DNA from 3 places in the Micromonospora sp. 067-2 genome. Region 1 is predicted to be linked to each of the others. Evidence: riboswitches for the same ligand, from Rfam matches in the RefSeq annotation. Region 1 holds a riboswitch; each other region holds the start of a gene.
What was found. Region 1 has a riboswitch for cobalamin ahead of cobN (cobaltochelatase subunit CobN). Riboswitches for the same ligand answer to the same signal wherever they lie in the genome.
Positions count from the first base shown of each region.

Region 2: another riboswitch for cobalamin. It lies ahead of ACLJN9_RS07330 (ABC transporter substrate-binding protein); the one in region 1 lies ahead of cobN (cobaltochelatase subunit CobN).
Region 3: another riboswitch for cobalamin. It lies ahead of ACLJN9_RS18685 (ribonucleoside-diphosphate reductase subunit alpha); the one in region 1 lies ahead of cobN (cobaltochelatase subunit CobN).

Region 1 is NZ_JAJPWB010000001.1:213,886-223,613, forward strand. Features, by position in the region: gene ACLJN9_RS00970 (MFS transporter) at 1-538, shown strand, start outside; gene ACLJN9_RS00975 (hypothetical protein) at 535-954, opposite strand; gene helR (RNA polymerase recycling motor ATPase HelR) at 973-3,147, opposite strand; gene ACLJN9_RS00985 (hypothetical protein) at 3,330-3,884, opposite strand; gene ACLJN9_RS00990 (hypothetical protein) at 3,897-4,616, opposite strand; gene ACLJN9_RS00995 (RNA polymerase sigma factor) at 4,609-5,190, opposite strand; gene ACLJN9_RS01000 (hypothetical protein) at 5,311-5,646, shown strand; cobalamin riboswitch at 6,143-6,272, shown strand; gene ACLJN9_RS01005 (hypothetical protein) at 6,433-6,585, opposite strand; gene cobN (cobaltochelatase subunit CobN) at 6,597-9,728, shown strand, end outside.
Region 2 is NZ_JAJPWB010000003.1:137,291-147,018, forward strand. Features, by position in the region: gene ACLJN9_RS07315 (VOC family protein) at 1-639, shown strand, start outside; gene ACLJN9_RS07320 (ABC transporter ATP-binding protein) at 611-1,438, opposite strand; gene ACLJN9_RS07325 (FecCD family ABC transporter permease) at 1,435-2,496, opposite strand; gene ACLJN9_RS07330 (ABC transporter substrate-binding protein) at 2,666-3,601, opposite strand; cobalamin riboswitch at 3,693-3,833, opposite strand; gene ACLJN9_RS07335 (M14 family zinc carboxypeptidase) at 3,947-5,824, opposite strand; gene ACLJN9_RS07340 (C39 family peptidase) at 6,035-7,390, shown strand; gene ACLJN9_RS07345 (DUF4229 domain-containing protein) at 7,464-7,739, opposite strand; gene ACLJN9_RS07350 (hypothetical protein) at 7,813-8,250, opposite strand; gene mqnE (aminofutalosine synthase MqnE) at 8,274-9,443, opposite strand; gene ACLJN9_RS07360 (C40 family peptidase) at 9,681-9,728, shown strand, end outside.
Region 3 is NZ_JAJPWB010000007.1:229,479-239,206, forward strand. Features, by position in the region: gene pdxY (pyridoxal kinase PdxY) at 1-510, opposite strand, end outside; gene ACLJN9_RS18670 (DinB family protein) at 610-1,149, shown strand; gene ACLJN9_RS18675 (GNAT family N-acetyltransferase) at 1,162-1,464, opposite strand; gene ACLJN9_RS18680 (ribonucleotide-diphosphate reductase subunit beta) at 1,590-2,585, opposite strand; gene ACLJN9_RS18685 (ribonucleoside-diphosphate reductase subunit alpha) at 2,624-5,008, opposite strand; cobalamin riboswitch at 5,146-5,363, opposite strand; cobalamin riboswitch at 5,453-5,604, shown strand; gene ACLJN9_RS18690 (CbtB domain-containing protein) at 5,639-5,842, shown strand; gene ACLJN9_RS18695 (CbtA family protein) at 5,833-6,606, shown strand; gene ACLJN9_RS18700 (histidine phosphatase family protein) at 6,603-7,196, shown strand; gene ACLJN9_RS18705 (PLP-dependent aminotransferase family protein) at 7,224-8,639, opposite strand; gene ACLJN9_RS18710 (DMT family transporter) at 8,668-9,558, shown strand; gene ACLJN9_RS18715 (ribosomal protein bL36) at 9,581-9,703, opposite strand.

The DNA.
Region 1 (9,728 bases):
GGTGGCGGCGTTCACGGAGGGCAGCGCCAACGACTGGTTGGCGGTCGCCTTCGTCGACGGCAGGGACCTGAGCGAGGCAGCCGGCGCGGCGGTCTTCGGCGTCTTCGTCGTCGGCATGACCCTCGGGCGCACCGCCGGCACGGTCGCGCTCGACCGGTGGGGCCGGGTGCCGGTGCTCACCGGCACCATCCTGCTCGCGGTGGTCGGCGCGGGCGTGGCCGTGCTGGCCGATTCGGGGCCGGTGGCCATCGTCGGCGTCGCGCTGTGGGGGTTGGGCGCGTCGCTGGGCTTCCCGGTCGGGATGAGCGCGGCAGCCGACGAGGAGGCGCACGCGGCTGTCCGGGTCAGCGTGGTCGCGGTGATCGGCTACACCGCATTCCTGGGCGGGCCGCCGTTGCTGGGGTTCCTCGGCGACCAGGTCGGCATCCGGCACGCGCTGCTGGTGGTGCCGCTGCTGCTGTTGCCGACGCTGGCGCTGGTGTCGGTGCTGCGCCCGCCGAACGCCGCCCAGCCGGCCCCGTCAGCAGAGAAGATCTAACCCGGCCGACCGCCGAGCGCTATCGGGTGCGCGGCCGACCACAGCCGCGCACCCCCACTGGCCCGGGGGTCGCCCAGTGCCAACCCCGGAGATCGCCGCCGCGGCAAGCAGCTGGACCGGTGGGCGACCGCACGGTGCACCGGACGGGTTTCGACTCCATTCCCGCCCCCGCCCCCGCCCCGGCCCCGGCCCTCCCGGTTGATCATGAGGTTGTTGTGCTGCGTGTCGGCGGGTCGCGCCGCCAACTTCATGATCAACGGGGTGAGGGTCAGCCGCGTGGCCGCGTCCGGATACCAGGGTGGGGAGCGGCGGGGCACCGACCGGGCGTCGGAGGCGGTCAGCCCGTGGCTGGCGCAGACCATCCCGCACCACTCGGCGTTGTCGCGGGCCGCCACCCCCCGGACGTCCTCGCGCACGCCAGGCAGCGTACGACCTCAGGACGTGCTGAGAATGACCAGTTGCTGCGTCGCCCGGGTCATCGCGACGTAGCGGTCGACCGCCCCTTCGATGCCCTCGCCGAAGGCCTCCGGGTCGACGAGGACGACCAGGTCGAACTCGAGGCCCTTCGACAGCTGCGGAGTCAGCGACCGGACGCGCGACGTCGCCGCAAACGTGGGATCGCCGATGACGCAGGCGATGCCGTCGGCGTGCGCGGCGAGCCAGGTGTCGAGGACCGGACCCAGGTCCGACGCGGCTCCGTGGACGACGGGAAGACCGCTGCCGCGGATCGAGGTCGGCACGTTGGCGTCCGGAAGCACGGCCCGGATGACCGGCTGGGCCTCCGCCATGACCTCCTCCGGCGTGCGGTAGTTGATGCTCAGGGAGGCCAGGGTGACCCGGTCCAGCCCGATCCGCTCGAGCCGCTCCCGCCACGACTCGGTGAACCCGTGCCGGGCCTGGGCGCGGTCCCCGACGATGGTGAAACTGCGCGACGGGCAGCGGAGCAGCAGCATCTGCCACTCGGCGTCGGTGAGTTCCTGGGCCTCGTCGACGACGATGTGCGCGAACGGGCCGGCGAGCAGGTCCGGTTCGGTGCTGGGCAGCGCGGCCTCGTCGACCAGGGCATCCTGCAGATCGAGTTGGCGCAGGCTCGACAGCACACCTTCACCGTCGTCGTAGGCCTGGGCCTCGATCAGGTCGTCGACGACCGTGGCCATGCGCGCGCGTTCGACGGCGACGGTTGCCTCGCGCCGTCGCTTGCGCTCGGACGCCTCCGGGTCGCCCAGGCGCTGCCGCGCGGCGTCCAGCAGAGGCAGGTCGGACATTGTCCAAGCCCGCGCGTCCCCGCGTTGCAGCGTGCGGACCTCGTCCGGGCTGAGCCAGGGGGCGCATTTCCGGAGGTAGGCGGGCACCGACCACAGGTCCCCGACGAGGTCCGCCGCGTCGAGCAGCGGCCACGCGCGGTGGAAGGCCGTGAGCAGGTCCCGGTTGCGCGACAGTGACCCGCGGACGAGGTCGTCCGGCTCGTCGCCGTCGTACTTGTCCATGAGGATCGTGAGCAGTTCCTCCCAGATCTCGTCGCGCGCCTCGTTGTGCGGGGCGCCAGGTCCCGGCGCCTCGAACGCCCGGGCCCAGTCGTCGGCGCTCAGCCACAGGTCGGACTCGTCGGTCGTGACGGTCATCCCCCTGGTCGGCGCCTCCTCGTAGAACCGGACGGCCGCCTCGACCGCCGTCACCACGTCCGCGGTCGACTTGAGCCGGGCCACCTCGGGGTCGGTCTCGACCGCTGCCCCGGCGCCCTCAGCGACGAGGTCCCGCAGGGTGCAGGTCTGCACGTCCTCCTCGCCGAGGCTGGGGAGGACGTCGGCGACGTAGGACAGGTAGGGCTGGTGCGGACCGACGAACAGCACGCCGCCCCGTCCCCTGCCGAGGCGAGGGTCGGCGTAGAGGAGGTAGGCGGTGCGGTGCAGGGCGACGACCGTCTTCCCCGTACCGGGACCGCCGTCGACGACGAGCGCGCCGCTCGACCCCGCGCGGATGATGGCGTCCTGGTCGGCCTGGATGGTGCTCAGTACGTCCCGCATCCGGCTCGACCGGCTGCTGCCCAGACTCGCGACGAAGGCGGACTGGTCGTCGAGCGCGACGTGCCCCTCCAGGCCGTCGGCGGCGAACACCTCGTCCCAGTAGTCGCTGATCCGGCCGAGGGTCCAGCGGTACCGGCGGCGGCTGGCCAGACCCATCGGGTTGGCGTGGGTCGCCCCGAAGAACGGCTCGGCCGCGGGGGAGCGCCAGTCCAGCAGCAGCCGTCGACCCTCGCTGTCCGTGAGGCCCTGGCGTCCGACGTACACGGGCTCCGGGTCGTCCGCGCCCACCATGCGTCCCAGGCACAGATCCAGACCGAAGCGCGACAGCTTCCGCAGGCGGGCGGTCACCCGGCGGACCTCCTGGTCCCGGTCCACCGCCTGCCGGCCCTTGCCACCGGGCGCCCTGCGGGCGGCGTCGAGGCGGTCGGACAGGTCGGCGGACGACTGCGCGAGGCTTTTCTTGATGGCCGCGAAGTGCTGCACGTCGCGGGCGATCAGCGCCGGGTCGGCCTTGGGGGAGAGGTGTTCGGGAAGGGCGAACACGCCTGGTTCCCGCACGACCGCACCGTCGACATCAACGCCCATTCGCCACTCCCAATTCGGCAGATTCTGGCCACGGCCAGCAATTCTGCGGCATAAATGGGGTCTTGCGGCAAGTCCCCCAGTGCGTTATATTCTGGGAGTGGAAGGGAGTGGTTGCTCCCTTCCTTTTCGCTGTCCGGCGCACGTACGGCCGGTGGCACGGATGGTCGGCGGGAGCACGACGGTCAGGGCAGCCGATCGGCGTACACCAGGTCGATGGTGTCGGTGTGCCCGGCCCAACGGAGTTCGAGGTGCCAGCAACCCGCCCGCGGCATGTCGATGATCGACGGGCCCGGCCCTCCGACGACCTCCCGGGACGCCTTGGTGTCGGTGCCGTCCAGCGTCGCGGTGATCGTCAGGTTGGCCGACGACGTGCTGTCCGACGGCGAGGTGGCCGGTCGGGAGACCCACAGGATCTTGTTGGTCGACCCATCCTGCCGCACCTGCGCAAGCGGATGGGAGAACAGCACGGCCACGATCTCGCCCCTGGCGCCGAGCACGTGCGGGGTTCCGGCGTCGCCGCTGAACCCGGCGTTCGCCCACTCCGGCAACGGCCCCGTCTCGACCCGCGACCCGCAGCCCGTCGCCGCGCCCGCCGTAGTGGCCGCGCCCGCCGCGACCGCCGCGCTTGTCGCCGCGCCCGCCGTGGCCGCAACGCCGGTCGGCGTGGCTGACTGGCCGGTCGTGCAGCCCGCCAGCAGGACCACCGACCCCAGCAGAAACCTTTCCCAGGAACCCATTTCGCCCCTTCCCTAGTCCAGCGATTCGGCGATCTCGATCGCCTCGAGCTTGGTGAGGTCGCCCTCGAGCCGGTAGCTCACGCCGGCCTCCTGCCAGATCAGGGTCGAGGCGGCGAGCCGTGCCGTCTCCTGGCGAACCTCTCCCGCACGGTCGACGTAGGACAGGACGTGTGGGCCGCCGACCCAGATGGCGAAGTCGCCGTCGACCTGGACCCACTCCGAGGCCGGCCGGCTGGTCTGCTTGTGGAAGGCCAGGTCGAGACTGCCGTCGAAGGCGTCGATGCGCAGCGCGCCTGAGCGATAGAGCAGCGTCGCCACCCGACAGGCGCCCGTGCCGTCGGGGTCGGCGACCAACACCCGCTCGGGCGGACCCAGCTTCACCGGTAGCCGGACCGGGAAACGCACCGCCCGTTGTGCCTCATCCAGTGTGACGGCCCGCAACGAGGGCAACGGAGACGGAGTGCCGGTCGGCACCACCGGTTCCGACGACGTGACGACGGTGACGCCGGCGAAGCGCAGCAGCCCCGCGACGGCGTCGGCGAGGGCGGCCCGCCCCGGCGGCAGCAGGAGCAGCAGCAGGGCGACGAGCGCCGCCGCGACGAAGGGGCGCCACCGGCGCCGCCGGGGCGCGGGCTCGAAGAGCTGTGCGCGTACGCGGGCGCTCACGTCGGGTGGGTCCGGTGTCTCCAGCCAGGCCGAGAGGTCCCGCAGTTCCCTCTCCAGGTCAGCCATGTCGGACCTCCTCCCGGTCGAGCAGGCCACGGAGCTTCGTCAGCGCCCGGGACGTCCGCGACTTCACCGTGCCCCGCGGCCAACCCAACATCGCCACCGTCTCCTCCTCGCTGAGATCGAGGAGGAACCGGCAGACGATCACCTCACGGTCCCGCTCCGGCAGTTGGCGCAGGGCCTGCACCAGCGCCGCGCGACGCTCACCGGCGAGGACCGCCCCGACCGCACCGTCCTCGGTGATCTCGGACACCGGGTTGGCCGCCGCCGCCCGCAGGACGAGGCCGTCGCGGCGGGTACGGGACCGGTGCAGGTTGCGGGTCTCGTTGGCGACGATCGCCAACAGCCAGGATCGGAAGGACGAGTCGCCCCGATAGCGCGACAGGCTGCGGTGCCCCTTCACAAACGCCTCCTGGATGACGTCCTCGGCGTCCGCGCCCGCGCCGAGCAGCACCGCCGTCCGGTACGCGGACGGGGTGTGCCGGGCGACCAGGAGGTCGTACGCCTCCAGGTCACCTGACCGAGCGCGGTTGACGAGCACGTCGTCGTTCAGGGAGACCTCCGGTTGCATCACACTCATGACACCGCTGCGGCGCGGCGGGTTCCAACCGTGGCGCGACCAGCTCACTCCCACCCGGCGTGCAGCGTATTGCCAGGAAGCGGTGGTGCACTGGCGGGAGCGTCGAGGAAGGGGTGGGGCATGGGCTGGTTCAGTCGACGGGCACGGGGCACCGAGGCGACCCCGACGAAGCTGGACCGCGAGGGGACCCGGGAGGATCTCGCGGCGCTGGAGGCGTTTCTCGCCAGCCGGCGGGGGGTGGAGTTCTACCTGGAGCCGGAGACCACGGCCACGGACACGACCGTCGTGGCCATCGCCCACGACGGCGAGTGGATCCGCCGCCGGACCGGCACGCCACGCGCGGCGGGCGCCATCGCCCGCAAGCACGCGGTGCCGCTGTACGAGGCGGCCCGCACCGGCTATCCGGAACGCATGCGCACCTGGAGCCGGGCACACCCGGAACGCCACGCCCGCTGAGGCCCGACAACGAGCCCGCCGCCCGCAGTCCGCATCCCGCGCGACCCGCGACCTGCGGCCCGCGCGGCCCGCGCATCCCGCGCGGCCCGCGCATCCCGCGCGGCCCGCGCATCCCGCGCGGCCCGCGCATCCCGCGCGACCCGCGACCTGCGGCCCGCGCGGCCCGCGCGGCCCGCGCGGCCCGCGGCCCCTGGCGGACCGGTGCTCGGTAGAGGCACGCAGATCTTGGACACTTACCGTTTCGAGTTGACGGTAAGTGTCCAAGATCTCGCGTTCGGGCCATCCCGAAGCGCAGGTTCCAATTGATCATGGCCGTTTGGCCGGGCGCCGGTGGAGTGGAGCATCGGGTGCGGGACACGAGGTGCGGTGTCGTGACGATCGTGAATCGGCGCCTAGAAATTGCCGTCTGTCGATGGATTGGCGGCGCCGTCCGCTGAGGGGGCGGCGTTGACCGGCGGCGCAGCGGTGTGGCAGCATTCGCGGCCTGACGGCAGTGAAGGAAGTCGGTGTGATTCCGACGCGGTCCCGCCACTGTCACCGGGGAGTGATCCCCCCTCGTGCGCCACGACCGTGTGTCTGCGGTTGGAAGGCCGGGGGAGAGCGTCGATCCGGAAGCCAGGATACTTCGGCCGTCGGGACGTACCCCAGGGCGTGGACACCCGAGGAGGACCCGATGACGCACGGCGTCTCTTTCATCGACGAGTATCGTCGTGACCCGCACGGTGGGCGCTCCGCAGCCCCCGCACCCGGCCACGTCTGCGGACGTTCGGCCGGCCGGGCGCACGGTCACGCCGGTTCCTGCGGCCGCTGAGCCGCGCACCCGGCGTCGACCGGCTGCCGACAGCCGTCGGTGACCGCGCGCCGGGCCGTCGTACCGGCTGACGCCGCACCCACCCGCTTCGTCCAGGTCGCCTCCACGGCGGCCGGGGCGTCACTCACCGGAGCCTCCCGTGCGCATCCTGCTGCTCTCCACCGCCGACACCGACCTGTTGGCCGCCCGCGCCAGCGGTGTCGACTACCGGCTGGCCAACCCCGCCCGGGTCAGCGCCGACGAGGTGCCCGCGCTTCTCGACGGGGTCGACCTCGCCGTCGTACGCCTGCTCGGGGGTCGGCAGGCGTGGCCGGACGGGCTCGCCGCGGTGCTCGCGAGCGGCCGGCCGACGGTCGTGCTCGGCGGTGAGGCGGTGCCCGACGCGGAGCTGATGGCCATCTCCACCGTGCCGTCCGGCGTCGTCACCCAGGCGCTGGCCTACCTGGTCGAGGGCGGCCCGGACAACCTGGGCCACCTGGCCCGGTTCCTCTCCGACACGGTGCTGCTCACCGGTGAGGGTTTCGCCCCACCCGCACCCACCCCGGCGTACGGCGTGCACGGTGAGCACCCCGTCGACCCGGACCGGCCCACCGTGGGGATCGTCTTCTACCGGGCGCACGCGCTGGCCGGCAACACCGGCTTCGTCGACGTGCTCGCCGACGCGGTGCGGGCGGCCGGCGCCAACCCGCTGCCCATCTTCTGCGGTTCGTTACGCGGGCTGACCGCGGGCGCCGGCCCGCTCGGGCTCTTCGCCCGCTGCGACACGCTGCTGGTCACCGTGCTCGCGGCCGGCGGTGCGGTCGCCGCGGACGCCTCCGGTGGTGGCGACGAGGACGCCTGGGACGTCGGCGCGCTGGCCGCCCTGGACGTCCCGGTCATCCAGGCGCTCTGCCTGACCAGCACCCGTGAGCAGTGGGCGGGCAGCGACGCCGGACTGTCCCCGTTGGACGCGGCGATGCAGGTGGCCATCCCCGAGTTCGACGGCCGGATCGTCACCGTGCCGTTCTCGTTCAAGCAGATCGACGCCGACGGGCTCTCGGTCTACGCCGCCGACGCCGACCGGGCCGCCCGGGTCGCCGGGATCGCGGTGCGCCACGCCCGGCTGCGGTACGTGCCCAACGCCGACAAGCGGGTCGCCGTGGTGCTCAGCTCGTACCCCACGAAGCACTCCCGGGTCGGTAACGCCGTCGGGCTGGACACCCCCGTGTCGGCGGTCCGACTCCTCGCCGCGTTCGCCGACGCCGGCTACCACCTCGGCGACGCGCCGCTGCCCGACGACGGCGACGCGCTGATCCACGCGCTGATCGCCGCCGGCGGTCACGACGTGGAGTGGCTCACTCCGGAGCAACTGGCCGCCGCCGAAGCCCGGGTGCCCGGCCAGACGTACCGGCGGTGGTTCGAGGCGGTCCCCGCCGAGCTGCGGATGCGGATCCGGGAACACTGGGGTGAGCCCCCCGGCGAGCTGTACACCGACGGCGGGGACATCGCGCTCGCCGGGCTGCGCTTCGGCAACGTGGTGCTGCTCATCCAGCCGCCGCGCGGCTTCGGGGAGAACCCGATCGCCATCTACCACGACCCGGACCTGCCGCCCAGCCACCACTACCTGGCCGCGTACCGCTGGCTGGCCGCGCCGGCCGCCGACGGAGGGTTCGGCGCGGACGCCGTGGTGCACCTGGGCAAGCACGGCACCCTGGAGTGGCTGCCCGGCAAGGGCCTCGGCCTGGCCGCCGGCTGCGCACCCGACGCGGTCCTCGGTGATCTGCCACTGGTGTACCCGTTCATCGTCAACGACCCCGGCGAGGGCACCCAGGCCAAGCGGCGGGCGCACGCCGTCGTGATCGACCACCTGGTGCCGCCGATGGCCCGCGCCGAGACATACGGCGACCTGGCCAAACTGGAACAGCTGCTCGACGAGTACGCCACCGTGCAGGCGCTCGACCCGACCAAGGTGCCCACCGTACGGGCGCAGATCTGGGACCTCGTCCGCGCCGCCGAGCTGCACCACGACCTGCACGCCGAGGCGATGCCGGACGCCGACGACTTCGACGACTTCGTGCTGCACCTCGACGGTTACCTGTGTGAGGTCAAGGACGTGCAGATCCGCGACGGGCTGCACATCCTGGCCGCCGCGCCGACCGGTGAGCCACGGGTCAACCTGGTCCTCGCGGTGCTGCGCGCCCCGCAGATCTGGGGTGGCGCCCGTGCCCTGCCCGGCCTGCGGCAGGCCCTCGCGGCCGCGTACGGGCTCGACGAGCAGGACCTGCTCGCCTCACCCGGGCAGCGGCTGGCCCTGCCCGCGGCGCTGACCGACGTGGTGGACGGGCCGGCCGGCACCGCCGCCGACGCGATCGACCTGATCGAGGCCCTCGCCCGACGGCTGGTCGTCGGCATGGAGACCCTCGGCTGGGCCGTCGAGACCGTCGAGACCGTCGAGACCGTCGTCGACGAGGTGACCGGCCGACCGATCCCGGAAGCCGCCGCGGTGCTGCGCTTCGCCGCCACCGAGCTGGTGCCCCGACTCGACCGGACCACCGACGAGCTGACCAACACCCTCGGCGCGCTCGACGGCCGGTTCGTGCCACCCGGCCCGTCCGGCTCGCCCACCCGGGGCCTGGTCAACGTCCTGCCCACCGGCCGCAACTTCTACTCCGTCGACCCCAAGGCGATCCCCAGCCGCAACGCCTGGGACGTCGGGGTGGCCCTCGCCGACTCACTGGTGGCGCGGCACCTCGCCGACACCGGGGCGTACCCCCGCTCGGTGGGGTTGACCGTGTGGGGCACCAGCGCCATGCGGACCCAGGGCGACGACATCGCCGAGGTGCTCGCCCTGCTCGGCTGCCGGCCGGTGTGGGACGACCGGTCGCGGCGGGTGACCGGCGTCGAGGTCGTGCCGACGGCCGAGCTGGGCCGGCCCCGCATCGACGTGACCGTGCGGATCTCCGGCTTCTTCCGCGACGCGTTTCCGCACGTCGTGGCGTTGCTCGACGACGCCGTCCGGCAGGTCGCCGCGCTCGACGAGCCGGAGGCGGAGAACTACGTCCGGGCGCACGTGGCCGCCGACCTCGCCGAGCACGGCGACGAGCGGCGGGCCACCGCCCGGATCTTCGGCTCCAAGCCCGGGGCGTACGGCGCGGGGCTGCTGCCACTGATCGACGCCCGCACCTGGCGCAGCGACGCCGACCTGGCCGAGGTGTACGCGGTGTGGGGCGGCTACGCCTACGGTCGGGGCCTGGACGGGCGGGAGGCGCGTGTCGACATGGAACGCTCCTTC
Region 2 (9,728 bases), on a different contig from region 1:
ACCGTCTTCCTGCTCGACGGACAGCCGGTCGCCGGCGCCGGGCCGCCGGCCATTCCGGACCAGGTGCCGATCTGGTCGACGTACCTCGCCACCGACGACGCCGAACTGGTCGCCGGGCGGGTCGAACGGGCCGGCGGGCAGGTCGTCGTTCCGCCGTTCGAGGTCTTCGACCGGGGCCGGATGGCGGTCTTCGCCGACCCGGCGGGCGCCACCTTCAGCGTCTGGCAGCCGCAGGCGATGCCGGGTGCCGGGGTGTTCAACGTGCCGGGCGCGATGAGCTGGAACGAGCTGGTCACCCCGGACCCGGAGGGCGCGAAGGTCTTCTACGAGCTGGTGTTCGGTTGGCAGCCGGACGACCAGCCGGTCGGCGGGATGACCTACACCGGGTGGCGGCTCGGGGCGCGGATCGTCGCCGGGATGATGCCACCGTTCGCCGACGACTTTCCGGCCGACCTGCCGGCGTACTGGACGGTGTACTTCGCCGTCGCCGACGCGGACGCCGCCGCGGCGCGGGCCGCCGAGCTGGGCGGAACGATCCTGGTGCCGCCCCGCGACAACCCGGCCGGGCGGTTCGCCGCCCTACGCGACCCCCAGGGCGCTCTCTTCTCCGTCATCGACCTGGGGCCGGACGGCGACTGACCGGGCTCAGCCGGGGGCGGACGGGGACCACCAGGGGGCCGTGGGTGCCGGGGACGACCCGGACGCTGGCCCGGTAGTGGGTGGCGAGCAGGTGTTCGGTCAACACCTCGTGGGGGGTCCCGACGGCCGCCACCCGGCCGTCGGCGAGCAGCACCATCCGGTCCGCGTACTCGCCGGCCAGGGAGAGGTCGTGCATGGTGGCGAGCACGGTGAAGCCGTGCTCGCGGCGCAACTGGTCGACCAGCTCCAGCACGTCCTGCTGGTGACCGATGTCCAGGGCGCTGGTCGGCTCGTCCAGCAGCAGCAGCGTGGCACCCTGGGCCAACGCCCGGGCGAGGAAGACCCGCTGCCGTTCGCCGCCGGAGAGGGTGGCCAGCTCGCGGCGGTGGAAGCCGGTCAGGTCCAACCGGTCCAGCACCTCGTGCACGGCGTCGACGTCGGCGGCCGACTCTCTACCCAGCGGCGCAATGTACGGGGTGCGGCCGAGCAGCACGTAGTCCAGCACCGACATGCCGGGCGGGACGACCGGGGACTGCGCCACCGTGGCCACGACCCGGGCGCGGTCGCGTCGGCGCAGCGCGCCGCTCGGCGTACCGAACAGGGTGATCGCTCCCGGCGCGGGCAGCAGCCCGCCGACGGCGCGCAGCAGGGTCGATTTGCCGGCGCCGTTCGGGCCGATCACGGTGACCCACTCCCCGACGGCGACCGTGAGGTCGACGCCGGTGAGGATGGGCGTGCGGTCCAGGCTGACGTGCAGCCCTCGGACCTCGACGGCCGCTACCGCGGGCTCGGTGCTCACGTGAGCACCCGTCGGGCGGTCCGCAGCACGAGCACGAAGAACGGGCCGCCGAGCAGGGCGGTGACCACCCCGATCGGGATCTCGGCCGGTGCGGCGGCGGTGCGGGCCACCACGTCGGTCAGCGCCAGGAACGCGCCGCCGAACAGCAGCGACAGCGGCAGGATCACCCGGTAGCTCGACCCGGCGAGCAGCCGCACGGTGTGCGGCACGATGATGCCGACGAAGCCGATCAGGCCGGTCGCGGAGACCGCCGCGGCGGTGCCCAGCGAGGCGGCGGCGATCAGCAGGTAGCGGGTGCGCTGCGGATGCAGCCCCAGGCTCGTCGCCTCGTCGTCACCGACCGCGAGGACGTCCAGTTCGCGGCGGTGCAGCAGCACCACCACGGTGGTCAGCACGGCGTACGGCAGCACCAGCAGCACGTCGTGCCAACCGGCGGTGGCCAGCCGACCGAGCAGCCACGAGTAGACCGGCTGGATGCTGTCGGAGTGCCGTTGCAGCAGGTACGTCTGACCGGCGGAGAGGAACGCGGAGACCGCCACCCCGGCCAGGATCAGCATCGCCGGGGAACGACTCCGGCCGCCGGCGGCACCGAGCAGGTAGGTCATCGTCACGGCGAGCAGCGAGCCGGCGAACGCGGCCAGCGGGATCGTCACCGGCAGCCCGGTGATCGAGCCCTCCCGGCCGACACCGCCGAGAGCGATCACCGCGGTGACCGCGAGCCCGGCGCCGGCGGCGACCCCGAGCAGGTACGGGTCGGCCAGCGGGTTGCGGAACACGCCCTGGTAGCAGCCGCCGGCCAGGGCGAGGAGGCCGCCGACGAGCAGGCCCAGCACCACCCGGGGCAGCCTCAGCTCGGTGACGATGGCGATCTCCCGCTCGGTGAGCCCGCTGTCCAGGTGCACTCCGGGGATCAGGTTGAGCAGCTCGGCGGCGACGCTGCCGGGTGGCAGGCTGACCGGGCCGAACGAGACCCCGGCGACCAACGCGACGAGCACCGCGAACACGCCGGCGACCACCCAGCGCTTGCGCAGGCCGGCGGGTCGGGCCGCGGACGGCAGCCCGGCCGGCCGGGACGGCGGCGCCGCCCCGGCGGGCCGGGTTGGTGGCGTCGCCTCGGCGGGCCGGGTTGACGGCGTCGCCCCGGCGGTTGGTGGCGTCGCCCCGGCGGGCCGGGGTGGCGGTGTCGTGGCGTCCACCGGTGGTGCTTCGCTCACCGAGGGATGACGGTCACGCGGGCACCTTGGCGACCGCGTCGATGATCACCCGAAGCAGGTCCACGACGCGCGGGCCCCAGCGGGAGGCGACGTCGTCGTCCAACGCGACGATCTGACTGTTCTTCACCGCGGTCAGCCCAGCCCAGCCGCTGCGAGCCTTGATCGAGTCGGCGTTCTGCTGGCAGCACTTGGTGTCGGACAGGAAGACGAAGTCCGGGTTGGCCTTGACGATGAACTCCTGGGACAGCTGCGGGTAGCCGCCGTTCTTGCCGTCCGCGTCGGCCGGGTCGGCGATGTTGGTCAGGCCGACCTGGCTGTAGAGCGAGCCGATGAAGGTCTTGCTGGTCGCGCTGTACAGCTCGGGGCCCAGCTCGTGGTAGTAGGTGAGCTTCTCGGCGCGCTGCGGCAGGTCCTTGACCAGCTTGGCGATGTCGTCCTTCATCCGGCTCGTGACGTCGGTCGACTGGTCGGCGTGGCCGGTCAGTGCGCCCAGTTCGGTGATCTGCCGGTACGAGTCGTCCAGCGTGGTGGCCGCCGGGGTCAGGTAGACCGGGATCTTGAGCTTGTCGAGCTGATCGACGATCTTGTTGGTGTCGTTGGAGAGCACCACCAGGTCGGGGCTCTTGGCGGCGATCGCCTCGGCGTTGGGCTGGAAGCCGGACAGGTTGGTCTTGGGCGCCTCGGCCGGGTAGTTGGAGTTGTCGTCCGCCGCCGTCACCTGCGGGCCGGCACCGATCGCGAAGAGCATCTCGGTGGCCGTGGGCGAGAGCGAGACGATCTTCTCGGGGCGCTTGTCGAGGGTGAGCGGGCCGACCGTGACGGGGTAGGCGACGGTCGCGGAGCTGCCGCCGGCCGCCGGCTGGTCGTCGGTCTTCTCGGCGCACGCGCCGAGGGCGAGCGCGGCGACCGCGAGAGTCGCGGCGAAGAGCCGGGGGGTACGTGCGGACATGGGTCCTCCTGTCGGTCGAGGAATGTGGTGCTTCGCCGACAGGGACTTTCGTACGCCCGCCCACGAGGCGCCCTTCCTCGAGAGCGCGTGTCGCGACCCATCCGCAGGCGACCTGGCTCATCCCCGTCACCGGGACGGGGCATCACAGTTGCGGGACAGCGCCGGGTTTCGCACCGGCTTCGCTGCGGAGTGGTCGCTGAAACGGTAGCGCACCGCCAAGACAACCCTCGTTGATCTAGGGCATATCGCCATGAGTAGATCTCTCGCAACGACGATATGCCCTAGATCAGCGCGGGGTGGGGGGTGGGGGTGGGGCCCCGTGGGGGCGGACGGGGCCCCACGGGGTTAGGAGGACGTGATGGTGACGTTGTCCACAGCCGCCTCCAGCAGGCTGGCGCCGGAGGCGTCGGCCGCCTCGACGAGGATGCGGACCGACTGACCGGCGTACGGGGTGAGGTTGAGGTTGGCCACCGCCCAGCTCCCGTTGCGGTTGGCCGCCGCACCGGCCTGGGTGAGCAGCGCCGTGGTGCCTCCGTTGTGCACCACGCTCACCCGGAAGTAGTCGGCCGAGGAGGCGTTCGAGCCGTGTGCCAGGTACCAGGCCAGCGAGAGGGTCAGCGTGCCGGCCGACGGCAGCGTCACCGCCGGGGACCGCGCGCTGGTCACGCCACCGTCGACGTCGTAGTCACCGGCCGCCGATCCCGCGAGCCGTCCGGTCACCAGGTCGTTGGCGCCGGCGTACGGGGTGAGCTGCTTGGCGCCGGAGGAGGTGGTCGCCTGGGCGGCACCCCGTTCCCACGCCCCGAGGGTGGCCGTGTCGGTGCCGGCCGGGTTGGTGGTCCACCCGGTCGCGGTCTCGAAGGTGTCCGAGAAGACCGTGGTGCCACCGCCGCCGCCGCAGTACTGCGCCTGCTTGCCGATGGCCCGGTACGGGCAGTCGGCGTACTCGCTGAGCAGCAGCACGGCCTCGCGGTTGCGGCTGGTCTGCGCGGGGATCACCTCGTCGGGCGGGTAGAAACCGCCGCCGCCTGACGAGCCCGGGTACATCTCGAAGGTGTACGCCCAGATGTTGTGGGTGGCCCACATCCAGTCGATGCTGGTGCCGTCGGCGATGTAGAGGTCGCTGGACTGCTCCGGGGTGTAGTTGTTGGTGGCCGCCAACTGCTGGCCGATGGTGGAGAAGGTGTTGTACTGGTCCGCGCTCATCCCGGCGGGGTTGTTCGCGGTGGTGTAGCCGAACGGCCAGAGCACCAGCTCCGAGTACGTGTGGAAGTCGATGTTCGCCTTGATCTGCTGGACGCCGCCGACCACCCGGCTGTTGACGAAGTTGCGCAGCGCGGACGTCTCGGGAGCGGAGAACGCCGACGGGCCGCGGTAGGTGTCCGACGAGGTGGTTCCGGACGACCCACCACAGCAGCCCCACTGGTAGGACCAGTTGCGGTTGAGGTCGGTGCCCACGTTGGACGAGCCGCTGTTGGGTTGCCGGTTCTTGCGCCAGGACCGGTACGACCCGGTGGCGATGTCGTACTCGCTGCCGTCGGGGTTGACCGTCGGCACGATCCAGATCTCCCGGCTGTTGACGATGTTGGTGATCCGGGAGTCGCTGCCGTAGTTGTCGGTGAACAGGTTGAGCAGGTAGATCGCCATCTCGACGGTCAGGTGCTCGCGGGCGTGCTGCTGGGCGTTGAACAGGATCTCCGGCTCGCCCTCGTCGGTGCCCACGTTGTCGGAGATCTTCACCGCCACCAGGTCGCGGCCCTCGTACGACGTACCGATGCTGATCTTGCGGGCGATGGCCGGATGGTCGGCGACGGCCTGGTTCACCACGGCCGTCAGCTCGGCATAGTCGTGGTAGTTGGAGTCGGCGGGCGGGAAGGCCAACGCGCCCACGTCGCTGGCGCCGCGCTCGGCGCTCGGCGGCGGGGCGAGCGGTTCCAGCCGGAAGCCGAGCCGGCTGATCGCCGCGGCCTCGGTGGTGGTGGCCGAGATGTGCAGCACGCCGTGTTCGGAGTAGTCGATGGCGGCCCCGGTGCGGGCCACCGCCGTACGGTCGGCGGACGTCCGGGGGCCGAGCACCCGGTAGCCGGAGGCGGCCTGCTCGGCGGTCCGGTCCGGTGCCGGCCGGGCGGCGACCGGACTGGCGGCGACGGTGACGAGTCCCAGCCCGGTGACGACGGCGAGCACCAGGACGCGGCGGAGAGGGATGGGCGTGCGGAGGGCCATGGACTACCTCCTCGAGAGGCGGGAGATCCCGCTCGGTGGAGGACACTTCACCATCAGTCACATGGTCATATCAATATTTGTCATTAGCTTGTTCATCCCATGTTGACCATCGCGGCGGCAATGCTTTTCCATCCGTCGACATCTGGCGAAACTTCCTTCCACGCGCGACACTGACCGGCGACGATGCCCCCTCGACACCGCGGAGCACCCATGGCCAGATATCGCCTGCACGCGGCCGCCCTCGCCGGCGTCACCGCGCTCACCCTGCTCGCCACCGCCGCGCCCGCGGCAGCCGCCCGGCCGTCCGCCGGCGGCCGACCGCCCACCACAGCCCACGACGAACAGATCACCTTCCAGGACTGGTCCGGGCCCGTCGACTGGCACCGGGGCAGCCGGGCCGGCACCCGCGTGGTGCCCGGCCTGCGCGCCGGCGTCACCCTGGCCCGCCCGGCCGGCACCGTCGAGTACGCCGACCCGCACACCGGCACCACCCGCAGCTGGGAGTACGGCACCTGGACCTCACCGGTGACCCGGATCGGATTCGACGCCACCGAGCTGATCGCCTCCTGGAACGCGGAGACCCCCGCCGGCACCTGGATCCAGGTCGAGATGCAGGGCAGCTACACCAGTGGCGACCAGACACCCTGGTACGTCATGGGCCGCTGGGCGTCCGGTGACAGCGACATCAAGCGGACCAGCGTCAACCGGCAGGGCGACCCCTGGTCGACGATCTGGACCGACACCTTCAGCATCGACGACGCCGCCGCAGGGGTGCTGCTGCGCTCCTACCAGCTGCGGCTGACCCTCTACCGGGCGCCCGGGCAGACCGCCGCGCCCGTGGTCCGGATGCTCGGTGCCATGAGTTCCGCCGTACCGGACCGGTTCACCGTCGCGCCGAGCGCCGGGCACATCGCCTGGGGCCGCGAGCTGCCGGTGCCGCGCTACTCGCAGAACGTGCACGCCGGGCACTACCCCGAGTACGACGGCGGCGGCGAGGCGTGGTGCTCCCCCACCTCCACCGAGATGGTGGTCGAGTACTGGGGCCGTCAGCCGTCGAAGGCCGACACCTCCTGGGTGGACCCGACCTACCCCGACCCGACGGTCAACCACGCCGCGCGGATGACCTACGACTACACGTACGACGGCGCCGGCAACTGGCCCTTCAACACCGCGTACGCGGCCAGCTTCCCCGGGCTGGAGGGCCGGGTGACCCGCCTGCACTCACTGGACGAGGTGGAGCGCTTCATCGCCGCCGGTATCCCGGTGGTGACCAGCCAGTCCTTCCTCGCCAGCGAGCTGGAAGGGGCGGGCTACGGCACCTCGGGGCACCTGTTCGTGGTGGTCGGCTTCACCGCCGACGGCGACGTGATCGTCAACGACCCCGCCTCGTCCAGCAACGACGTGGTGCGCAACGTCTATCCACGGGAGCAGTTCGAGCAGATCTGGCTGCGGACCAAGCGCACCAACGCGACCGGTGGTGTCTCCGGCGGCTCGGGCGGCGTCGCCTACCTGATCAAGCCGCTGTGGAAGCCCTGGCCCCGAATCGCAGGCTCCACCAACTGGTAACCCCGGGGGTGCTCGCGGTTGATCATGAAGTTATTGCCACTCGCCGCGGCGTGTCGCCGCAATAACTTCATGATCAACGCGGTGGGTCGGGGGTGGGGGGTTGGTTCTCGTCGCCGGCCAGGGCAGAGCGGAGGCGCTCCTTCTCGGTGCGGCGACGCTCTGCCGCACCGGCCATCTCCTCGGCCATCTCGTCCCGCCAGCCGCGCAGCAGGAAGAAGGAGAGCGCGGCGGAGAAGACCAGCGCCAGCATCAGCTTCAGGAACACGTTCATGTCGATCAGCCACAGGCCCGCCAACACGGCGACGAACAGCCCGATCCGGCCCAGCGTGTACTTGACCGCCGCGCTCACCTGCACCACTCCGTTCACTCCGTCGCCCGCCGGTGCCGGCGGAAGGATCGACCCGCCCGGCGGGCGGTCGGGGTCAGCCGGTCCGGCGGGCCAGCCAGCGGACGCCCGGAAACCAGACCGCCGCGTACACCACGGTGAACGCCGCCGCCCCCAGCGCTCCGGAGAGCAGCGGTGGCAACCCGGCGCCCAGACCGGCGATCAGCAGACCGGCAGACACTCCCACGGCGGTGGCGACCAGTGCCGCCACCACCCGGGCGGCGCCGAAGTCCCAGGCTCGGAAGTCGTCCCAGAACAGCCAGGCCGGCAGGATCACCGCCAACCAGCCGTTGGTCTGCCCGAAGTCACCGTCGCCGATCGAGGCGAACGCCCACTCGAACAGCACGAGCGCCAACGCGCCGATGACCAGACCCGCCAGACACACCCCGAGCAGGTCGCCCAGGCTGGCGACACGCCCCTCGGCGTCCCGCCGGGGAAAGCCGCCCTGCTGCTCGGATCCGTGCTGCTCGGTCATCGACTGCGAGGGTACGCGGCCGCTCAGGCCCACACCTGCTGCGGCTCGGCGCGGCGCTCGGCCAGCGACGGGGCCTTGTCGTACTCCCGGACCACGTTGTAACGGGTGTCCCGCTCGACCGGCTGGAAACCGGCGTCCCAGATCAGGTGCAGCAGGTCGTCCCGGTGCATGGTGTTCGGGGTGCCGTACGAGTCGGCGTCATGGGTGATCTTGTATTCGACCACCGAGCCGTCCAGGTCGTCCACGCCGAAGTTCAGCGAGAGCTGAGCCACCGAGAGCCCGTGCATCACCCAGAAGTTCTTCACGTGCGGGACGTTGTCGAAGAGCAGCCGGGAGACCGCGAACGTCTTCAGCGACTCGGCCGGCGAGGCCATCGTCGTACGCGCCTGGATCCGGTTACGGATCTTGCCGTCCGCTGAGTCCACGAAGTCGTGCTGGTACCGCAGCGGGATGAAGACCGCGAAGCCGTTGGTCTCGTCCTGCAGCTCGCGCAGCCGCAGAACGTGGTCGACCCGGTGCCGGGGCTCCTCGATGTGGCCGTACAGCATGGTTGCCGGGGTCTTCATGCCCTTGCGGTGCGCCAGGGCGTGGATGCGCGACCAGTCCTCCCAGTGGCAGGCGTGGTCCACGATGTGCTGGCGGACCTCCCAGTCGAAGATCTCCGCGCCGCCGCCGGTCAGCGACTCCAGGCCGGCGTCCATCAACTCGTCGAGGATCTCGTCGGCGGTCAGCCCGCTGATCTTCTCGAACCACTGCACCTCGGTCGCCGTGAAGCACTTGAGCTTGACGTTCGGCAGCGCCGCCTTCAGCTCGCGCAGCACCTTGGGGTAGTAGCGCCAGGGCAGCGTCGGGTGCAGGCCGTTGACGATGTGCAGCTCGGTGAGCTGCTCGTCCTCCATCTCCTTGGCCTTGCGGACCGCCTCGTCGATGCGCATCGTGTACGCGTCCTTCTCGCCCGGCTTGCGCTGGAACGAGCAGTACGCACACGACGCCGAGCAGACGTTGGTCAGGTTGAGGTGCCGATTGACGTTGAACATCACCCGGTCGCCGTTGAGTTCGGTGCGCCGGTGGTGAGCCAGCCGCCCCAGCCAGGTGAGGTCGTCGCTGTCGTAGAGGGCGACCCCGTCCTCCCGGGTCAGCCGCTCACCGGCGTACACCTTCGCTTCGAGCTCACGCTTGAGTCCGGCGTCCATGGCACGTCCCTTCCACCTGCGGTCCTCCTGGAGCGTACGTCGGGACGCCGACAGCCACGGCGGCACGGTCGCCGGCAGCGACCCACTTCACCGAACTCTCAGCCTCCCGTAACCCGGCCACGCATCGACATCACTGCCGGGGTGAGGTAAGACAGAACGGGGCGGAACACACACTGGTACCGTCCCGACCGCCGCGCCCACCGAGCGCGGCGAACGGGCTGCGGGACGGGGAGCGGAATGGTCGACAGCGGGCGCGGGCGACGGCAGCGACGACGGAGCCCGGTG
Region 3 (9,728 bases), on a different contig from region 1:
CCGCACCACGTCGACCGCCGCCAACAACCCGGCCAGCGATGTCGTCGTGGCGCCGGCGAGGAAGTCCAGCTCGAACTGGTTCGGGGTGATGATGTCCGCGCGCGGAACGACGACGTCACGCAGGTACTCGGGGATACCGGCCCGAACGAACATCCCCCGACCGACGTCGCCCATCACCGGATCGCAGCAGTACACCGCGTCCGGGTTGGCCGTCTTGACCTTGTCCACCGCGTCGAGGATCACCGCGCCCATCGCCGGGTCACCCTGGTAACCCGACAGCACGGCGTCGGCGCTGCCCAGGACCCCACGGTCCGCGATGCCCGCGATCACCTCGGCGACGTCGGCCGGCGCCAGCATCGGCCCACGCCACGAGCCGTACCCCGTGTGGTTGGAGAAGTGGACCGTCAGCACCGGCCAGACCTCGTGGCCGAGCCGCTGCAGGGGGAACACGGCCGCCGAGTTGCCGACGTGGCCGTAGGCGACCGACGACTGGATGGAAAGGATCTTCACCAGCTCATTCTGGCGGTTCCCGCCGGTGCCGTACGCGCGGCCCGGCGGATCGGTAACCGGCTTGCGCCGGGCCCGGTCCTTCCGGGAGGGTCGGGAGCCATGAGCGACATGTGGGTGGAGCCCGCCGACGATCCGCGAACCTTCGGCAACCCGAAGGGCGAGAAGGCGACACTGCGGGAGTACCTCGACAACTACCGGTTGACGCTGGACCTGAAATGCGGCGGTCTCGACGCCGAGCAGCTCGCCCGCCGCTCCGTGCCACCGAGCACCATGAGCCTGCTCGGGCTGGTCCGGCACCTGGCCCAGGTGGAGAACCACTGGTTCCAGCGGGTGCTGCAGGGCAGGACCGACCGGCCACGCGTGTTCAAGCGGGACGACGACCGGGACGCGGACTTCACCGACGCGGTCGCCGACCCTGCCGTCGTGCAGGAGGCGTTCGCTACGTGGAAGACCGAGATCGCCGCGGCCGAGCAGTGGCTCGACGCGCTCGACGAGGACGACCTCGGGCGGGAGGTGCCGTTCGACGATGGCACCGTCAGCATCCGCGACGTGCTCGTCCACGTGATCGAGGAGTACGCCCGGCACGCCGGCCACGCCGACCTGCTGCGCGAGTGCGTCGACGGCCGCACCGGCCAGTGAGCTTCGCTCGAGCTATTTGACCTTGCGAGTCGATCGGGCCACGATGCCCTCGTACTCCGGGTGCTTGGCCAGCCACTCGGCGAGGAACGGGCAGAGCGGCACCACGGTCCGGCCCCTGGCCCGCGCGTCGTCCATTACCGCACGGGCCAGGGTCGACCCGACGCCCCTGCCCTCGAACTCCGGCTCGACCTCGGTGTGGGTGTAGACGATGATGGCGCCGGTCAGCTGGTAGGTGACCACCCCGGCGACCACGCCCGCCTCGTCGCGCGCCTCGAACCGCTCCCGCGTCGGCGCGTCTGTCACGGTGAACTGCACCGGACCATCCAACCACGCTGTCCAGCCGACCGGCGCGGGAGCACGTCCGCGCCCACCCTCCGCTCCGGCGGACCGACGCCCCGGCCCGGCTGTCGGCAGCGGGCCGGGGCTTCGTCCTGCCGGGGCTAGAAGTCGTCGTCGAAGGCGACGGTGCCGCTGACCCCGACCTGGTACGCCGACACCCGCCGCTCGAAGAAGTTGGACAGCTCCTGCACGTCCTGCAACTCCATGAATCCGAACGGGTTGACCGACCCGTAGTGCGGCGCGATGCCGAGCTGGGCGAGACGCCGGTCGGCGACGTGCTGGAGGTACTCCCGCATGTCGGTCAGCGTCAGGCCGGGCACCCCGTGGTCGAGCAGGTCCTCGGCGAACTGCACCTCACACTCGACGGCCTCGGTGAGCATCTGACGGACCTGTTCGGCGAGGTCGTCGTCGAACAGGTCGGGTTCCTCACGGCGGACGGTGTCCACGACGTCGAACGCGAAGGCCATGTGCATGGACTCGTCGCGGAACACCCAGTTGGTGCCGGAGGCGAGGCCGTGCAGCAGGCCACGGGAGCGCAGGAAGTAGACGTAGGCGAAGGCGCCGTAGAAGAACAACCCCTCGATACAGGCGGCAAAACAGATGAGGTTGAGCAGGAACGTCCGCCGGTCCTCGCGGGACCGCAGCTCGCGCAGTTCGCCAAGGGAGTCGATCCAGCGGAAGCAGAACTCGGCCTTGCGGCGGATCGAGGGGATGTTCTCGATGGCGGCGAAGGCGGCGAACCGCTCGGTCTCGTCCGGCACGTACGTGTCGAGCAGGTTGAGATAGAACTGGACGTGCACCGCCTCCTCGAACAGCTGCCGGGACAGGTAGAGCCGGCCCTCGGGGCTGTTGACGTGCTGGTAGAGGTTGAGTACGAGGTTGTTGGCGACGATGGTGTCGCCGGTGGCGAAGAAGGCGACCAGACGGCTCACCAGGTGCCGCTCGGCCGGGGAGAGCTTGTCGAGGTCCGCGAGGTCGGCGTGCAGGTCGACCTCCTCGACGGTCCAGGTGTTGCGGATGGCGTCGCGGAACCGGTCGAAGAAGTGCGGGTACCGCATCGGGCGGAGGGTGAGATCCATCCCGGGGTCGAGCAGCATGTGCGTGGTCCTCGTGTCGGTGGTGGTGTCGGCGGCGGTCACTGGCAGGCCTCGCACGACTCGGGGTTCTCCAACGAGCAGGCCAGTGCCTCGTCGTCGGCCGTCGGGGGCGCGACAACGGCGACGGTGGCCTGCTGGATCCGGGTGGCGGGACGCGAGCGCAGGTAGTAGGTGGTCTTCAGCCCGGCCTTCCAGGCGTACAGGTACATCGAGGAGAGCTTGCCGATGGTGGGTGCGGCCAGGAACAGGTTCAGCGACTGGGACTGGTCGATGAACGGCGCGCGGGCCGCGGCCAGGTCGATCAGCGCCCGCTGCGGCAGCTCCCACGCGGTACGGAACAACTCCCGGACGGCGAACGGCAGCTCCGGGACGTCCTGCACCGACCCCTCCGCGCGCCTGATCGCCGACCTGATCGGCTCGGTCCACAGGCCGCGGGCCTTCAGCTCGCGTACCAGAGCGGTGTTGACCTGCAGGAACTCCCCCGACAAGGTCTCGCGCTTGAACAGGTTGGACACCTGCGGCTCGACGCACTCGTAGCAACCGGCGATCGAGGCGATGGTGGCGGTCGGGGCGATGGCGACCAGCAGGGAGTTGCGCAGCCCGTCGACCTCGACCCGCTCACGCAGCGCGGCCCACCGGGCGGTCTGCGTACCGGCGACACCCCACAGGTCGGGCTGCAGCTGCCCCCGCGCGGCCCGGGTCTGCCCGTACGCCGGGTGCGCCCCGAAGCGCCGCGCCAGGTCGGCGGACGTCTCCAGGGCGGTCAGGTACAGCTCCTCGCTGATCCGGGTGGACAACTCCCGCGCGGCAGGGGAGTCGAACGGCAGCCGCAGCGCGAAGAACGCGTCCTGCAGGCCCATCAGCCCGAGCCCGACCGGGCGCCAGCGGGGGTTGCTCGCCGCCGCCTGCGGAGTCGGGTAGTAGTTGATGTCGATGACCCGGTCGAGGAACGTGACGGCGGTACGGACGGTGGCCCGCAGCCGCTCCCAGTCGATGCCGCCGTCGCTGAGGTGGGCGGCGAGGTTCACCGAACCGAGGTTGCACACGGCCGTCTCGGCGTCGCTGGACACCTCGATGATCTCGGTGCAGAGGTTGGACAGGTGCACCACGTTGCCCGGCTCGGCGGTCTGGTTGCACAGCCGGTTCGCGGCGTCCTTGAAGGTCATCCAACCGTTGCCGGTCTGTGCCAGGGTGCGCATCATCCTGCCGTACAGCTCCCGCGCCGGGACCTGCCGCACGTATCGCCCCTGCGCCTCGGCGGCCCGGTACGCGGCGTCGAACCGCTCCCCCCACAGGTCGGGCAGCTCGGGCACCTCGTGCGGGTCGAACAGCGACCACATCTCGTCGGCCTCGACGCGGCGCATGAACTCGTCCGGGATCCAGTTGGCCAGGTTCAGGTTGTGGGTGCGCCGGGCATCCTCGCCGGTGTTGTCCCGCAACTGCAGGAACTCCTCGACGTCCGGGTGCCACGGCTCCAGGTAGACGCAGGCCGCGCCCTTGCGCCGGCCGCCCTGGTTGACGGCGGCGACGCTCGCGTCCAGCGTGCGCAGCCACGGCACGATCCCGTTGGACTGCCCGTTCGTGCCGCGGATGAGCGAGCCCCGGGACCGGACCCGGGAGTACGCGATGCCGATGCCGCCGGCGAACTTGGACAGGTTGGCGACCTGGGCGTACCGCTGGTAGATCGAGTCCAGCTCGTCGCGCGGCGAGTCGACCAGGTAGCAGGAGGACATCTGGGTGTGCCGGGTGCCGGAGTTGAACAGCGTCGGCGAGCTGGGCAGGTAGGCCAGGCTGGACATCAGCCGGTAGAAGTCGATCGCCTCGTCCGGTGTCCGGGACAGCCCGCAGGCCACCCGCAGCAGCCAGTACTGCGGGGTCTCCAGGACCAGCCGGCTGGTGGGGTGCCGCAGCAGGTACCGGTCGTAGACCGTGCGCAGCCCGAAGTACTCGAACCGCCGGTCACCCTCCGGGTCGACGGCGTCGTCGAGGGTACGGGCGTGTGCGGCGACGAACGCGGCGGTGTCGTCGGAGATCAGTCCCTCGGCGTGGCCGGTCCGGATCGCCGCGCTGAACGAGGTGATGCCCTGCCGGTGGACCTCCTTGTCCACGTAGCCGACCAGCAGCCGCGCGGCGAGACGGGAGTACTGCGGTTCCTCCCCGATCATCTCGGCCGCCGTCTGGATCGACAGCCGGTCCAGTTCGGCCGTCGTCGCGCCGTCGTACAGGCCGCTGATCGTCCGGGTCGCCACCCGCAGCGGGTCGACGTCGGTGAGGTCGTCGGCCCACCGCTCGACCGCCCGGACGATCTTGTTCACATCCACCTGTTCGGTGGCGCCGTCGCGTTTGCGGACCTGCATCTGCGCCCGTCGCCGACCGGGCGGGGCCGGCTCGGCGCTGGCCGGAACTACCTGGGTGACCGTCACCACTCACTCCTCGCGAGTTCGAGACCTGATGGCCCTCGGACACGAGGAGGCGGACACCGGTGGACGCCACGCCGGAGGGCGCGGGGTCAGGTGGCGTCAGCCGTCCCACGCGGCCTCGGACCGCCGCCCACCCGGGTGCGGGTACGCGGCGCGCTGGCAGGTCTTCGGACTTGCGGGCACGACCGGGCTCGCCGGTCTCCTACTGGCCGTCGCTTCCCAGGCCGCTTCGCGGCCCAGTGCTGATGACGGCGGTCGTTCCCACTTACCGCTGCGGGGCAGTCCCGGATTCCCACCGGGTTCCCTCTTGCCTCGACCACTGACGATGAGCGGCCGAACCAGCTGCGCTCAACACCATATATAGGGAGGGACACGGTTGTCACACCCCACATGTCGATCTGCGGCGCAGCCGGCTCTCGTCCATCGACGCCGCCGGGGACCGGGTTGACCGCCCGAACCGGCACCGATACCGTCAACCCACTATCTGCGGCGACGCGAGGGAAGCCGGTGAGATTCCGGCGCGGTCGCGCCACTGTGAGCGGTTCCCCTGCACGGGGCACCGCGAGTCAGGACGCTCGGTCGTCCGCAGCCTTGCGATGGGGACGCGTTATCCCCGGGGAGGTTCGTGTACCCATGTCCAGCTCCACGTCCAGCCAGCCCCTGGTGCAGCCCGCTGACACCGCCCGTCTTCTATGGACGGTCCTGGCCACCGTCGCCGTGCTCACGCTGCTGGCCTACCTCGTCGCCTTCGACCAGGGAGCGGTCTCGCGCAGCGGGATGTACCTGCACGAGCTGATGCACGACGGTCGGCACCTGCTGGGTGTCCCGTGCCACTGACGGCCACCACCGGCACGCCCACGTTCGTCAGCGTGCTGCTCCGCGGGCTGCTCGCCGGCCTGGTCGCGGGCCTGCTCGCCGGCACGTTCGCCTACTTCGCCGGCGAACCACGCGTTCAGGCCGCCATCGCCATCGAGGAGGCGGCGGCACACGCCGAACCCGCCACCGGCGCACACGACCACGAGGAGGCGCTGGTCAGCAGGACCGGCCAGCGCGGCGGCCTGTTCCTGGCCACCGGCCTGTTCGGCGCCGCGATGGGTGGCCTGCTGGCCACCGCGTACGTCCTGCTGCAGCGTCGACGGCGGACCGACGACGACGGACGGTCGGGTCTGCTGCTGGCCGGCGCCGCGCTGCTCGGCGTGGTGATCGTGCCGTTCGTCAAGTACCCACCCAATCCCCCGGCCGTCGGTGATCCGGCCACCATCGACCAGCGCACCGGCACCTACCTGCTGATGGTGGTGCTCGGCCTGGTGGCGGTCTGGTCCGGCTCGCTGGGCTACCGGGCGCTTCGCGGCGACGCACCGCAGTGGCTCCGCGCCGCCGCCGCCCTCGGCGGGTTCCTGCTGGTCACCGTGGTGTCCTACGTGGTGCTGCCGTCGTTCCAGGAGGTCCCGGACGACTTCCCCGCCGCCCTGCTGTGGGACTTCCGACTGGCCTCCCTGGGCACCCAGGTGGTCCTCTGGACCGGCATCGGCCTGCTGTTCGCGGCTCTGCTGAACCACGACCGGCGCCGCAGGAGCACCAGCGCACCCCTGAGCACGTGAGCGTCACCAGCCTGCGGCTGGTCGCGCACGGTTCCACCGCCGCCCTGCGGCAGGCCCGGTTCGGCGGGCAGCTCGACGACCTGGACGAGGGCGGCCTGCGGGCCGCCCTCGCCCTGGCTCCCGCCGCGCCGGGCCGACGGGCGCTCCTGGGTGCCTCCGACGTCTGCCTGTCCAGCCCAGCGGTGGCGGCCACCCGGACCGCGTACGCCCTCGGCCTGACGCCCACCGTCGACGCGGCGCTTGCCGACTGCGACTACGGCGACTGGAACGGGCGGTCGCTGGAGGAGATCGCCGCCACGCAGCCCGAGGCGCTGCGCGAGTGGCTGTCCGCACCGGACGCCGCACCCCACCGGGGCGAATCGGTCCTGGCGCTGCGCGAGCGGGTCGGCCGCTGGCTGGACGGCCAGCGCGACCGTGGCCAGCGGGTCATCGCCGTCACCCACCCGATCCTGCTCCGGGTCGCCGTCGTGCACGCCCTCGACCTGCCGTTGGTGACGTACCGGCAGCTGGACGTCGAGCCGTTGGCGATCGTCCGGCTCACCAACCGCGGCTCGGGGTGGCAGCTGCGGCTCGCCGCACCACCGGCGTAGGGACAGCGAACGCCGGGGCGGAGATGGTCACCTGCCAGGGCCGTTGGCGAGTGCCCGGCCGAGGAGGCGTGCGCCGGCGGGAAAGGCCGCCGGGCTGGGCCCGGCGTAGTTGAGTCGGACGAACGACCCGGTGGGTTCCGCGGGGAACCACTCGGTCCCGGGGGCGATGATCAGCCCGGCCTTCTCGCAGTCGTACGCCAGCTGGTGGACGTCCGTTCCGTCGGGAAGACGCACCCACAGGTTCAGCCCGCCGGCCGGCACCACCCCCAGCTCCGCCTGTGGGGCATGCTCGCGCAGAGCTGCGACCAGCAGGTCGCGCCTGGTGCCGAGTTGCTGCCGCAGGCCGCGGAGGTGCGAGTGCCAGGCGGGCTGGGTGACGACGTCGAGCGCCGCGGCCTGAAGTAGACCGCTGACGTACATCGACTCCGCTCCCCGGTCGGCCAGGAGCCGTTCGCGTGCCGGTCCTCGCGCGATGACCGCGGCGACGCGGATCGCCGGCGACACGCTCTTCGTGAGTGAGCGCAGGTAGACGACGTGGCCAGCGTCGTCGTGGGCCGCGACCGGCGTCGGTGCGCTGGTGATGCCGAAGTCGTGCGCCCAGTCGTCCTCGACGAGAAACGCGCCGTGCTCGCGCACGACCTGCAGCACCTGTTCGTGCAGCGCCGTCGGCCACTGCGCGCCGGTGGGGTTGGCGTAGTTCGGTTGGGCGTAGAAGACGCGCGCGGCCGTCTCTCGGAAGGCTCGTTCCAGTTGGCCGGGATCCGGGCCGGCCGGGCCCCCGGGTACCGGCACGACGAGCGCACCGGCCTGTCGGGCGGCGAGGATGGCGCCCCAGTAGGTCGGGGACTCCATCAGCAGGGGTTGCCCGACCCCTACCAGGGCGCGGAAAACCGAGCTCAGCCCACTCTGGCTTCCCGGAAGAACGATGGCGTCGCTGGGCGTTGGCGGCGTGATCCCGGCCGGGGTGACAGCGCCGAGCTCGTTGGCGAACCAGGTTTGCAGCTCCGGCAGGCCCGCGGCGGGTGGCCGGGCCAGGGCCGCGTCGGTACGGGCCGCGCGTGCGAGTGCCGAACGGACCAGACGCTCCGGGAGAAGCTCCCGGTCCGGGTAACCGGCATGCAGCGCGATGACGTCGTTGGAGGCACTGCGCAGCGCGGTGGAGAGCGAGTCGACGCGCGCCGGGAACGAGCGCAGGGCAGCCGTCTGCCAGCCGTAGTCGGCCGTCCGTACGGTGCGTACCGCCCGGACGAACGTGCCGACTCCGGGTCGGCTCTCGATGAGCCCTCGGGCGGTGAGCATGCGTAACGCGTGCTGCACCGTCACCGGGCTTGCCTGGTGGCGGGCGACCAGTTCGCGGGTGGACGGCAGACGGGCACCGGGCGCGGCGGTCGCGATCCAGTTCCGAAGGCCGGCCTCGATCCGTGAACTGCTACTGTCATTCATGAGAGGTCAGAGTAGCGCTACCGCGATAATGGACGACGCGATATCCCGTACCCGACCGTCGGGCCTGTGGTGGGGGCTGGTGGGCGTCACGGCCTTCTCCTTCACCGTTCCGCTCACCCGGGTGGCGGTGGGCGGCCTCGCGCCACTGTTCGTCGGCTCCGCCCGAGCGGTCGTGGCAGCGGCCCTCGCGGTCGTCGCGTTGGCCGTCACCCGCCAGCGGCTGCCTCGTGGTACGCAGTGGCCCCGCCTCGCCGTGGTCGGCGGCGGCATCGTCGTCGGGTTCCCGCTCCTGACCTCGTTCGCGCTCACGAGCGCGCCGGCCAGCCACGGCGCGGTCGTCATCGCCATGTTGCCGGCCGCGACCGCGGTGTTGGCGGTCATCCGCGGGCACGAGCACCCCTCGGCCCGTTTCTGGGTCGCCGCCGGCATCGGCACGTTCGCCGCGCTGGCCTTCGCCTCCGCGCAGTGGGGTGGCCTGGGTCAGCTGCACTGGGCCGACCTGCTGCTCCTCGGCGCGGTGGTGTCCGCCGCCGTCGGCTACGCCGAGGGCGGCCTGCTGGCGCGGACGCTGGGCGCCTGGCAGACCGTCTCCTGGGCGCTCGTGCTGTGCTCCCCGCTCTCGGTGGTCCTGACGGTGGTCTCCGCCGTCCAGCAGAGCTCGCCGGGCACCGCGGTGCAGTGGGCGGCCCTGAGCTACCTCGGGGTCGTCAGCATGTTCCTCGGCTTCTTCGCCTGGTATCACGGCCTGGCCACCGGCCCGATGGTTCGGGTCAGCCAGGTGCAACTGATCCAGCCGGTCCTGAGCATCGCCTGGGCGGGTCTGCTCCTGCGGGAGCCCATCGGCTGGGCCACGGTCGTCGGCGGTCTCGTCGTCATCCTGTGCGCCGCGACCGCGGTCCGGGTTCGGCTCGGTGGCTGACCCACCACCCGGTGTTGCGCTGTCAGCCCTGGCGGGCCTTCTGGCGCCGGTCGTTCTTGTTGATGACGAACGTCCTGCCCCGGCGACGTACCACGATCGAGTTCATCTTGTTCTTCAAGCCACGCAGCGAGTTCCTGACCTTCATCGCAGCCACCCCTCCTCTGGTCGTG